DNA from 3 places in the Companilactobacillus farciminis KCTC 3681 genome. Region 1 is predicted to be linked to each of the others. Evidence: predicted binding sites of a transcription regulator. Region 1 holds the regulator's gene; each other region holds the start of a gene.

Region 1 (4,247 bases):
GCTTCAATCGTTAAATGACCGGAATTATGAGGTCTTGGAGCAATCTCATTAACAAAAACTTCGTCTTCATCAGAAATAAAGAATTCGATACACATCGTGCCAACTAATTCGAGTTTTTCAGCTAAAGTTTCAGCAACGTTATAAATATGTTGAGCACTCTTTTCACTGATTTGTGCTGGACAAGTACTCAAATGCAAAATATTGTGGCGATGAACATTTTCAATAATTGGAAAAATTGACTTATCGCCTTTACTGTTAGCAGAAACGACAACTGAAACTTCTTTTTCCAAATTGATTTTTTTCTCCAACATGCAAGGGCCTTGCATCAACAAATGCTCAATATCGGCATAACAGACATTCTCTGGATCAGTGACTAATATTTGTCCTTTGCCATCATAGCCGCCACGAATCGTCTTCAAAATTACTGGTGCGCCTAATTTTTCTACGCCGCGATGATATTCGAAGATATTTTCAATCACAACGTGTGGCACAGTTGAAAAACCATTAGCTTCAATAAAATCTTTTTCAGAAATTCGATTTTGAGTAACTTTCAAAGCTTTAGTACCTTGAGGCACTTGAGTGTATTTCTTAACTTCATTGATAGCTGCTGCATCAACATTTTCAAACTCGTAAGTTAAAACGTCGCATCTTTTGGCTAATTCAACGAGCTGATCAACGTCCGAATATTGGGCTACGATTTGGTCATCAGACACTTGAGCAGCTGAACAATTTTCTTGTGGATCTAAAATAATTACTTTATAACCCATTTCTTTGGCACAAAAGGACATCATCTGACCTAATTGACCACCACCGATAATTCCAATTGTTGAGCCGGGTAAAATTGTCTTATCCAAGGTCTTTCCCACTTTCTAGCGATTTGTCGTGCATCGCTTGAACATATTTCCTTAATGATTCTTGATAAGTTTCATTTTGTAATGCGCAGATCTTAGTGGCTAAAATTGCCGCATTCTTCGCTCCAGCTTCACCAATGGAAACAGTTGCTACTGGAACTCCTGCTGGCATTTGTACTATTGAAAGCAATGAGTCCATCCCTTTGAGATATCTCGATGGAACCGGCACCCCAATCACCGGTAAAATTGTTGATGATGCAATCATGCCAGGTAAATGAGCAGCTCCCCCTGCTCCAGCAATGATCACTTTGAAAGTATCCTTAGCGCCTCTAGCAAAATCGAGCATCTCTTGAGGCGTACGGTGCGCTGAAATCACTTTGGCTTCATAACTAACTCCGAGTTCTTGCAAAACATCGATTGTTGCTTGCATAACTTTTAAGTCGGAAATGGAACCCATAACTATCGCTACATCAGACATTAAAAATTTCCACCTTTCTTGCTTTGGTATCCAAAGTTTATCAGGGTTTTCATTTTCTTTCAATGCAAAAAGCGTATTTTATACAATATTTTTCGTATATTATTCGTGTTTAACGTTTACATTTTGTCAATTATAATTACACAAATATTTTTAGTTCGTGATTTAGTGATTGACTAATTTTTTGCATAAAAAAATAAGCGGTACACATATAAAAATATGCATATCGCTTATTTTGTTTAACTACTTGTTATTCTTTTGTGAATTCTTCATAGTATTCATTAATTGATTAAGTTTCTTTTGTGAAGGCTTTTGTCCCATTTGAGCCATCATTTGCTTAATCATATCAGCACTGATTGGTGGATTGTCTTGGAAATATTTCTTCATATACCATCTAGCAGCGAAGAAACCACCAACTAGGCCAATCAACAAAGCTAAAATACCAACGACTATTGTTGTTCCCATTTATGTTTCACCCTTTCCATATACTTATTAATATTACAAAAAAAATTCAATAAATGAAAGTCTAATCGTCACGTAATCTCTTTTTACGTTGAATTTCTCTAACTTTTTCAGGAGTTACTTCGTTTCCTTGCTTATCAAAGACACGTAACATTTCAATTTGTGATTTAAAACTAGCACGGAAGTTCTTCAAGTATTCTTTTCTAAGTTCTGCTTGTTGATCTTCTTCCTCTTTAGTAATCGTGCCGGCCTTAGCCTTGTGGGCTAATTCATTGATTTTCTTAAGTAATTCGTCTTGTTCGTTCATTTTATCAAATCTCCCTAATACAATCGAACACTTGTTTGAACTTGTATTCAAATTTTGATACAATCTATTTAAGATATTAACAATGAGGTGTTCTAATGTCAAAAGCTGAAGGCTCTAAACAGTCACAAATTTTACAATGCATTTATGATTACTTAGATGAACATGGATATCCGCCTACTGTTAGAGAGATCTGCGAAGCCGTAGATTTATCTTCAACATCAACGGTCCACGGTCATTTATCTCGTCTTGAAAAGAAAGGCTACATTCAACGTGACCCTACAAAGCCACGTGCTATCGAGTTAACAACTATCGGACTCAGTTCAATTGGAATCAAGTCAAAACAAATTCCTATCTTAGGTACTGTTGCGGCTGGTCAACCAATTACCGCTGAAAGAAATCCTGATGGTTACTTCCCAATCCCACCTGACTTGAATCGTGAATCTGGTGAATTGTTCATGCTAGAAATTCACGGTGAAAGTATGATCAACGCGGGGATCTACGATGGTGACCACGTTATCGTTCACGAACAAAACTTTGCAAACAACGGTGAAATCATTATTGCAATGACTGAAGATATCGAAGCCACTTGCAAGAGATTTTATCAAGAAAATGGACATTACCGCCTACAACCTGAAAACGATACGATGGACCCTATCATCTTAGACAACGTCGAGATCTTAGGAAAAGTTGTTGGATTATATCGTTCACAAATATTCTAAGCCACTCATTTAATTGAGTGGTTTTTTTATTGATGTTTTATCAGACGAACACGATAAACTTCAGGAATAGAATTCAAATGGTGAATCAAATCTTCAGCATCATCTTGATTCAAATCGTTCACGTCAACGATCGTATAAGCCACTTTATCTTTAGCCGCATTAGCCATATTTTCAATATTGATTTGACGATTAGCTAGTTGCGTACTGATCTGTCCAACCATGTTAGGAACATTTTGGTGAATTACGGTAATTCGAAAAGCTGTTTCAAATGCTACCTGCATATTTGGCAAATTGACACAATTAGTCGTATCGCCATTTTGCAAATAATCCATAACGGTATTAGCACCTTGAATAGCTCCATTTGATTCAGCTTCTAAAGTTGAACCACCGATATGTGGAGTGATGGTAATCTTTGGATTGTCAGCAATGATCGGTTCACCAAAGTCGGTACAGTAATGATTGATTTTTTGATTACGAATAGCTTTAACAGCAGCCTTATTATCGACGATACCAACTCTAGAATAGTTGAACAAAACTGCCCCATCTTTCATTTCATTGATTTCTGGAGTACTGATCAAACCAATTGTCTCTTCATTCTTAGGCACGTGAATAGTTACAAAGTCGGCACTCTTAACGGCTTTTTTAATTGTATCAACTCGTTTAACTTTATTGTTGATTCTCCAAGCAGCATTAGCTGATAAATAAGGATCATAACCAATTACTTTCATCCCTAATCCTAACGCAGCATTGGCAACTAGAGAACCAACGTGGCCTAACCCAATTACTGCAATTTTTTTACCAGCTAATTCTGTACCATTGAATTTAGTTTTGTCTTTTTCAGTTCGTTGAGAAACATCGGCTTCTGTATGTTCATCTGAATATTGGTGTGCCTCAAAGAGATTTCTCTTCGTAGCAATCATTAGAGCAACTATCAATTCTTTAACGGCATTAGCATTACTACCGGGAGTATTAAAAACTGCAATTCCCTTTTCAGTCACGCGGTCTAACGGAATATTGTTAACACCGGCACCAGCTCTAACAATCGTCTTTAGGCTCTGTGGAAAATCAGCTTCCAACAAATTAACTGATCTAATCAAATAAGCATCTGGATCATCAGTCTTATTAATTTCAAAATCATTTCTAAAAGTATCTAAGCCGCTTTGGGCAATCGCATTAAAAGTTTTTACATCATACATTAGTGTTTCCCCCAGTAATCTTTTTCAAATTTATTTAAGAAGTCAACTAGTTTTTCGACTCCAATATAAGGCATTGCATTGTACAAACTAGCTCGCATTCCGCCAACTGAACGATGGCCTTTAATATTCAATAAACCGACTTCACTAGCTTGTTGAATCAATTCTTGATCTAATTCTGGCTTGCCCGTCACAAAAGGCACATTCGTTAAGGAACGGTCTTGTTTCATGACTGGTGCT
Region 2 (4,247 bases), 840 kb from region 1:
GCCAAGCTCCACTAGCGACTTGATCACAGACGTATTGCACGATTTGGCGGTAAACTGGAATTTTAGCTTTTTTATCAGGTTGCCAAGTAATTTGTAGTGGTATATTTTTTTGCATGATTAACTCCTTTTGGTTGGGTAAAGTTAATCAGTTTGGATGGTTACTTTACTCTCTAACACTTATATAATCGTTAATGTTGGTAAAAATCAATACAATTTGGTTGGTAAAGGGGGACTAATCATGAACTTTTTCTTACAAGGATTAACTATGGGGATTGCTTACGATGCGCCAATCGGCTTAGCAAATTTATTCGTCATCAATTCTGCTCTGACCCAATCGCGAAGAAAGTCACTGTTGACGGCAATTATCATCATTATTTTTGACGTGAGTCTTGCATTTGCCTGCTTCTTTGGTATTGGTGCTATCATGAAAAAATTCGAATGGCTACAATTGATCATCTTGTTGGTCGGCAGTTTGATCGTAATTTATATGGGGATAAATCTTCTGCGCTCACAAACGACTGATATTAGTGCCGAAGCTACAACTGAAATGACGCTTTTCAAAACTATTTCTTCAGCTTTTGTAGTTATTTGGTTCAATCCACAAGCAATTATCGACGGCTCAATGATGTTGGGAGCTTTTCAAGTAACCTTGCCTAGTTACAGCCACCCCATTTTCATCGCCGGTGTGGGAATTGCTTCAGCTCTCTGGTTCATTTTATTGAGCATTATTGTTTCCAAATTTAAAGACAAGTTCAATGCTAAAGTATTAAGAATTATCAATCTAGTTTGTGGATTTATTATTATTCTTTATGGTGGCAAACTATTTTGGAATTTCATTACTTTGTTATTGGCATAAAAAGAGCCTCAAGTTCTCAATCGAACTTGAGGTTTTATTTATTCTTTTTTGTTATATATTCTGAAAAATCAAATAATTTATCATTATTTGTAATAAATATTTGATTATAAACTCTATTAATGTCTCTTTCAGTAGAAGCATATTTCACAAAATTGTCTTTTATTTTTTCCTTTTCGGATATATACCTTACTGCATTAATTTTTTCTTCTTCATTAAATCCGTATTGATCAATTACTAAAACCCTTTCAGAACTGGCATGAAGCCAATTTAATATTTGTATCCACCAGGTTCTATCTGTATCCCCCAATGAAGAACCAAAAATATATATCACATCGCTTTTCTCAATAATTTCTTTTGTCTTATCATATGCACCATAACCTATCTTTTTTATTATTTCGGGTTTTAACATGTTCTCTACCGCGTGATATCCCAACCAAGATTCATTTATTTGATTTCTATTGTCTACCCCAACTATAGGATATGAATCTACAGTTCCATGTATATGAACATTTGTTTTTAAATAATAATTTTTATCATCTTTTCTAAAATTATGTTTATTTCCAATACATTTATCCAGAAGACTCGTATAATTAAAATCAATAAAATTTATATTAATTCCCGCTCCTAGACCCATCAATATTTGAATTCTATTTTTCCCTGTTGGTTTTAAATTTTGAAAAACCTTAGTGATATCATTCAAAAAAGAATTATTCAATTTTACCGCATCTACTACAGAAATCATGTCTTCACATTTCTTTATATATTTATCTAAATCATCCAGCACTTCATTGTAAGATTCTATGAATTCCTCTATATCAGTATTTACTTTTTTAGAAATGGTTAATTTACCTAATCCTAATTCAAAATCACTCCAGTTTTCTTTATTAGATTCAATATCTTTGTAAATCATATTTCCAGATTTATTATTAATTTCTTTATAGAAATCACTATATCTGGTTGGTAATCCGTTTCTTATGTCGAAACCATTGCCAATAAAAAAAGTTAAGTTCAAATTTTTTCCCCCTCGCTTATTAATATATATAATATCACACAAATCAAACATATGTTCGTGCGAGTTCATTAATTATCCTCTAATAATTCATGCCAAAATTAATAAAAATCAAATTTACTTGTTTACATTTTCAAAAAAGATGCTAATATTAGTGTCACAAGATAAAAAACGACAAGAAAGAGGAGTAGAATCTTCCACACTAACAGTGAGTTGGGAATGGTGAGAACCCAATTAGTAAATGGACTTTTCGAATAACACTTTCTTAATGTTTCTGGCTAAAATGAGCAATCAAAGTAAGTACAGACGTTAACCGGTACGTTACCATCGGTGGAACATGTTAGTGTTCTTATTGAGCTGGTCTATTTTATATAGGCAACTTGGGTGGTACCGCGAAGTCTTTCGTCCCAGTTATTATTAATTTAATAACTGCGATGAAAGACTTTTTTATTTTGCAAAGAATAAGGTTGGCCAATCGGCAACTAATTGGAGGAAAACTACATGAACTTAATTATACCTAAGGATTATGATCCAAAATTATCTGTTAAAGAAACACAAAAAGCTATTCAATACATCCGTGAAACATTCCAAGATGAATTTGGTAAAGAATTGAATTTGTCACGTTTATCAGCACCTATGATGGTTGAAAAAGGTACTGGTTTGAATGATAACCTTAACGGTGTGGAATCTCCTGTTTCCTTCACTATGAAAGGTCTACCTGGCGAAACTATCGAAATCGTCCACTCTTTGGCTAAATGGAAACGTCTAGCTTTGAAACGCTACGGCTTTGGTATGCACGAAGGTATCTACACTAATATGAATGCTATCAGAAAAGACGAAGATCTTGATAACATCCACTCAATCTACGTTGACCAATGGGACTGGGAAAAAGTCATCGCTAAGGATGAACGTAACACAGCTGCTTTGAAGCACACAGTTCGTCAAATTTTCAAAGTTATCAAGCACATGGAACACGAGGTTTGGTACAAATTCCCTAAGGCTGTTCACCACTTGCCTGACGAAATTCACTTCGTAACAACTCAAGAACTAGAAGACAGATGGCCTGACAAGACACCTAAAGAACGTGAAGATGCTATTTGTAAAGAACTTGGCTGTGTCTTCTTAATGCAAATCGGTGGACCTATGAAGAGTGGTAAACGCCATGACGGTCGTGCCCCTGACTATGATGACTGGAAACTAAACGGTGATATTTTATTCTGGTATGAACCTTTACAGCACGCCCTAGAAATCTCAAGTATGGGTATCCGTGTTAGTGAAGAATCAATGCTTGAACAATTAAAGATTGCTCATGAAGAAGATCGTGAAAAGCTCCCATTCCACCAAATGTTACTAAACGGCGAACTACCATACACAATCGGTGGTGGTATCGGACAATCTCGTCTATGTATGTTACTTCTTGGCAAAGCTCACGTTGGTGAAGTCCAAGCTGCTGTTTGGCCAGAAGACTTACGTCAAAAATGTGAAGAAAACGACATTCACTTGCTATAAAACAAAAAGTCACTGATTAATTTCAGCGACTTTTTTTAGTTAATATCGAATAATTCTTTCATAGCTTCAAAGTTATCAGGATACTTGTTGGAACCAAAAATTTCTTTATTCTTACCATTATCAAAAGAAATCTTTAAACTCCATTGAGTACCGTCCAAAATGTCATTATCACTATATTCAGTTTGCCAATCTTCCAAATGTAAATCGGCGATTCTTTTTTGTAACGATTCGATTTGTTCTTCACTCAAATCATTTTTTACGGCCGACCCAGAACGTTCAGAATCCAGAATTCCCTTGCTATATTTCAATGTTTTATTCAGCAGATCTATTTCACCAAATTCTGGTACGCCAAAAAATCCGCCTTCTTCAAAGAATAATTTAGTGATTTTCATAGTCTCACCTCTGGCTAATTTTTCTTCATTATATCAGCGCTAGCTTAATATAAAAATAAACAGCCCTTCTCGACAAAAGAGGGACTGTTTTTAATTACAAATTGTAAAGTTGATGGTACTGCGTTGACATACCTTCTTCTAACCAATTATGAGTTTGTTGTTCCGGTGACCAGTAAATATTATCGTCATCACCCAAGAAGTATTTCTCAGATCCACCGACTGGGTTATTGACGTGCAAAGTATATTTAGCTTTGATTGTTTTTTGTGGTGTATCACTAGTAGTATCGCCTGAATCATAAATATCATAATCCTTGCCATCGTTAGCAACAGACGTCAATTCCAAATCGGGATTAGGATTATCCATATTGTGTACGATGAAATCTTGAAATTCTGCTGCACTACTGATGCCCTTTTTGACTTGTTGCATCGAACTATCGACTTTTTGCACGCTATACTTGCTGATAACATTGTCATAAGTCAA
Region 3 (4,247 bases), 1.1 Mb from region 1:
AATTCACGACCGAATGCCATTGATCTTACAAAAAAATCAAATCAATGCTTGGATTTATAATGATGACTTTGCTAAAAGCTTTTTAGATTCAGCAATGCCACAATTGTATTCACAAACAGAAAATAGGTAATTATTTATGAATGACAAGATTCAAAAATTTAGTAACAGTCAAGATTTCTTTCAGTGTCCAATCTGTGGAAAAACTTTAAAATTAGTCGATAACAGTCTACTTTGTAGCAATAATCACTGTTTCGATATTTCCAAAAAAGGCTTTGTCGACTTTGTCTTGAATAATAAAGTCTCAAAGAATTATGATCGTGATTCTTTTGAAAATCGTCATGTAATTTTGGAACATGGCATGTATGATCACATAGCTAATAAATTAGTTGAATTGATTGAAAAATTGCATCTGGACAGTATTTTGGATGTTGGCTGTGGCGAAGGTTACTATTCTAAAAAAATCACACAGGCGGGAATAAAAGACGTTTTAGCTTTTGATATTTCTAAGGATTCGATTCAATTGGCTGCTAAAGGCGTTAATACTCCGGTAAAATGGTTTGTCGGTGATTTGGCCCATTTACCAATTCAAGACAATACGGTCAGGGGTATCGTTGACGTCTTTTCGCCAGCTAATTATGCGGAATTCAATCGAATTTTAGATGACGGTTATGTTTTAAAAGTTATCCCCAACCAATATCACGTTCAAGAATTGCGCCAAGTGGCAAAAGACCAGTTGCAGCAAGCAGAGTACTCGAATAAAAAAGTTCTGGATTATTTTGAAGAACATTATGAATTGGTCGATCAAATAGATGCAACCAAAACTTATCCGGTGACAGAAGAAGTTAGAACGGCTTTTATCAATATGACGCCGTTATTGTTCAATGTTGATAAATCAAAAATCGATTGGTCACAAGTTAAAAATATTACAGTCGGCTCAACTATCTTAGTTGGACAACAAAAAAATCGTCGAAATTAATCGGCGATTTTTTATTTGGCATATTTTTGCAAGTCGTTTTTGAAATCTCCTTGAACTAGAGTCGCAACTTGTTGAACAATTTTTTTCGGATCTTCTTTGAGGCCATTTTGGACCCATTCGTGAATCAAGGCTAAAAAGGCCAACGTGTAAAAATGAGCGATGAAATCTTTGTGCTTTTGGGCAACGTTCATATCTTCAGCTAGCTTTTCAACAATATCGATGACGTAGCTATAAATGACCTTGAAGATGTACTTTTCCATTAAGTCGCGATAGTTGGATTGATAAGTGTTTTTGACGATAGTCTTATTATTCTGCATGACCGTCATAACGGCATAGAAACCACATTGCCATTTATCGTAACTGGCAGTTTTATCCAGAATTTTTCGTGCATTGGTGCAAGCAGCATACTCGACTAATTCGTAGATATCCGCGAAGTGATTGTAAAAAGTTTGCCGAGTCAAATTACATTCAGTCACGATATCCTTAACCGTAATTTTATCGACCGGTTTTCTTTTCAAGACGTCGCGTAGTGACAAAGCTAGAGTTTCTTCAGTTGTAGGCATTTTATCCCCCAAATAATCTCAAGTGAATTCGATTATATAATTTTTTAAATAAAAGTACACAGAAATTTAGACTATTTTTGAATCTAGACTATTGTCAGATGATGCTGCCGATTAGAGAAAAGCGTTTTTTATTTCTTCAAATTAAAATGAAGTCAAAAATAGAACCACTATTTAGTCCGGAATAACAAAGCAAATTGGCTCAAATGTGAAATTTCTCTTGGCAATTTATTGCCTAGTGAAAGGTCGAGCTTGAAGACTTTGCCCGGGCTTGGGCTTAGCAAAGGCTCCAAGTCGTGCCCACATTGTTCCAGCCAAATTTGCTTTGTTATGGAGGACGGAATGTTACAACTAGCGAAGTTATGAAATCTACAGACAAACCAGAACGTATGTTTTACAATATTAATTAATGATTAAGGGGGTAGAGTATGGCGACTAAAATTGGAATTCGGCAATTAGTGGAATTCGTCTTGCGTAGCGGTGATTTGAATGAGACTAAAAATAGTCAAAATACAGCCCTAAATGGTGCACGAATTCATCGTCGATTACAAAAGCAACGTGGTAAGAATCCGGACTATCAAAGTGAAGTTTATTTAAAGACTGAAGTGACGATGAATGATAATGAATATTTGATTTCTGGTCGTGCTGATGGTTTGAAGATTACCGATAAAAGTATCTTGATTGAAGAAATCAAAACTTCTGACCAACCGTTTGAAGAGTTGAGCGATAATACCTTGGAATTGTATTGGGGACAAGTTAAAGTCTATGGCTACTTGATTTTAAAAGATCAGCCGGAATTTGACCATGTGACTTTGCGGTTAACGTATTTTCAAGTTAGCACCGAAAAGATTACGACAGATGAGCAAGTTTATAGTCGTGAAGAATTAAATGCTTTTTTTAAAAATTTAATTGATGAGTATGAATATTGGTTGGTTTTACGCGCTAATTTACGTAAAGAACGTAATACTACAATCAAAGAATTACAGTTTCCTTTTCCCAAATTTCGTACGGGCCAACATGAACTAGCAGCAGCAGTTTATAAAACGATTTTGTATGAGACGAGGTTATTCGTTGAAGCACCGACGGGTACTGGAAAGACGATTTCAACGATGTTTCCGGCTATTAAGGCAATGGGGGAAGAAAAGATTCAACGCCTGTTTTACTTAACAGCTAAACAGAGCACACGACGAGTTGCAGAAGAAGCTATCGAATTGATGGCTAGTAAGGGTTTGAAACTAAAAAGTATTACATTGACGGCAAAAGATAAGATTCGTTTTCCTGAACAAGATGTTCCACCAGAAAAGGATCCATATATGATTGGTTATTATGACCGTTTAAAGCCGGCTTTATCAGATTTGTTGACCAATGAAGATAGTATTACTCGCGAAGTGATTGAGAAATACGCTAGGAAGCACCAAGTTGATCCCTTTGAATTTTCGCTAGATGCTTCGTTGTTTTGTGACGTAATTATTTGCGATTATAACTATTTATTCGATCCATTGGTGTACTTGCAGCGTTTCTTCATCGAAAAGGATACCGACAATTTCTTCTTGATTGATGAAGCACATAACCTTGTCAGTCGTTCTCGTTCGATGTATTCGGCTCAAATCAGCGACCAAAAGATTGCCGGTTTACTAAAAGTGGCCAAGAAGATCAATACGCAGCCGAGTGCTGATTTTCAAAAGCAACTAAAGAAGGTTCGACGAGTCTTCAATCAAATGAAAAAAGTTTTAAAAGATGATGATTTGACGGAACAGATCACTTCAGACGTACCTGATAAATTGTTGAACACTTTGAGTAAATTTAATGATTTTATGACTGATTGGATGGCGGATCAACAGCCTTCAGATTTTCTTGAGAGTGCCAAAGATTACTTCTTTGATAGTTTGACCTTTGTCAAAATTGGAGCGTTATATGACGATACGTATAAGACAAGAATCGTGGTTGAAGATAAACATCTGACTGTTAAGCAATTATGCCTAGATCCAAGTCACTTTTTAGATAAATCTTTGAATTTAGGTTTAGGGGCAGTGCTATTCTCAGCTACCTTATCCCCGATGGACTATTATCAAAGTGTTTTGGGCGGTAAAGAAAATAGTTTGGCATATCAATTGCCATCGCCATTTCCGGCACAAAACCAAGCCATTATGGTCACACGCTACGTTCAGACGACCTATCGACAACGACCTTTTAGCCAAGATGACATCGTTGAAAGTTTGCATACGTTGGTCAGTGGTAAGACGGGTAATTATCTGTGCTTTTTCCCTTCTTACGGCTATCTGAAACAGATTGAAACACTCTTTGAAGAGAAATATCCCGACATTTCGACCGTTATGCAAACTAGTACGATGGACAATGTTGCTCGTGACGAATTTTTAGATAAATTTCAAGATAATCCAGATCACACGCTATTGGGATTCTGTGTTCTTGGAGGAATTTTTTCGGAAGGAATTGACTTACGAGGCAACAAGTTGATTGGCGTAGCAATCGTTAGTGTTGGATTACCCGGACTTAGTGTGGAGAATAATTTGATTCGTGATTACTACGACCAAGAGAATGGACACGGTTTTGAATATGCGTATCAAATGCCGGGAATGAATAACGTTTTGCAGGCCGCAGGTCGACTGATCCGAAGTAGTCATGATAAAGGAATTGTTTTGTTGTTGGATCAGCGTTTTGCTAGTTTCCGTTACACACAACTTTTCCCCAAT

The links. Region 1 encodes LexA, which represses DNA repair genes until DNA is damaged. Its sites were predicted from a motif close to CNAACANNTGTTNG; they were not measured.
Region 2: LF20184_RS01400 (AbiH family protein) is a predicted target of LexA. The motif match lies at 1,913-1,926, and genes of this name have one in related genera.
Region 3: LF20184_RS11200 (ATP-dependent DNA helicase) is a predicted target of LexA. The motif match lies at 1,919-1,932, and genes of this name have one in related genera.

Annotation. Positions count from the first base shown of each region.
Region 1 covers NZ_CP017702.1:1,127,111-1,131,357, reverse strand. Annotated here, with positions in the region: gene purK (5-(carboxyamino)imidazole ribonucleotide synthase) at 1-854, opposite strand, end outside; gene purE (5-(carboxyamino)imidazole ribonucleotide mutase) at 847-1,329, opposite strand; gene LF20184_RS05590 (YneF family protein) at 1,570-1,791, opposite strand; gene LF20184_RS05585 (DUF896 domain-containing protein) at 1,853-2,095, opposite strand; gene lexA (transcriptional repressor LexA) at 2,191-2,814, shown strand; gene LF20184_RS05575 (phosphoglycerate dehydrogenase) at 2,841-4,010, opposite strand; gene serC (3-phosphoserine/phosphohydroxythreonine transaminase) at 4,010-4,247, opposite strand, start outside.
Region 2 covers NZ_CP017702.1:288,943-293,189, reverse strand. Annotated here, with positions in the region: gene LF20184_RS01410 (aminotransferase-like domain-containing protein) at 1-115, opposite strand, end outside; gene LF20184_RS01405 (LysE/ArgO family amino acid transporter) at 239-856, shown strand; gene LF20184_RS01400 (AbiH family protein) at 891-1,868, opposite strand; T-box leader at 2,031-2,278, shown strand; gene asnA (aspartate--ammonia ligase) at 2,367-3,374, shown strand; gene LF20184_RS01390 (hypothetical protein) at 3,410-3,766, opposite strand; gene LF20184_RS01385 (hypothetical protein) at 3,861-4,247, opposite strand, start outside.
Region 3 covers NZ_CP017702.1:2,254,910-2,259,156, reverse strand. Annotated here, with positions in the region: gene LF20184_RS11215 (SOS response-associated peptidase) at 1-130, shown strand, start outside; gene LF20184_RS11210 (methyltransferase domain-containing protein) at 137-976, shown strand; gene LF20184_RS11205 (TetR/AcrR family transcriptional regulator) at 988-1,539, opposite strand; gene LF20184_RS11200 (ATP-dependent DNA helicase) at 1,965-4,247, shown strand, end outside.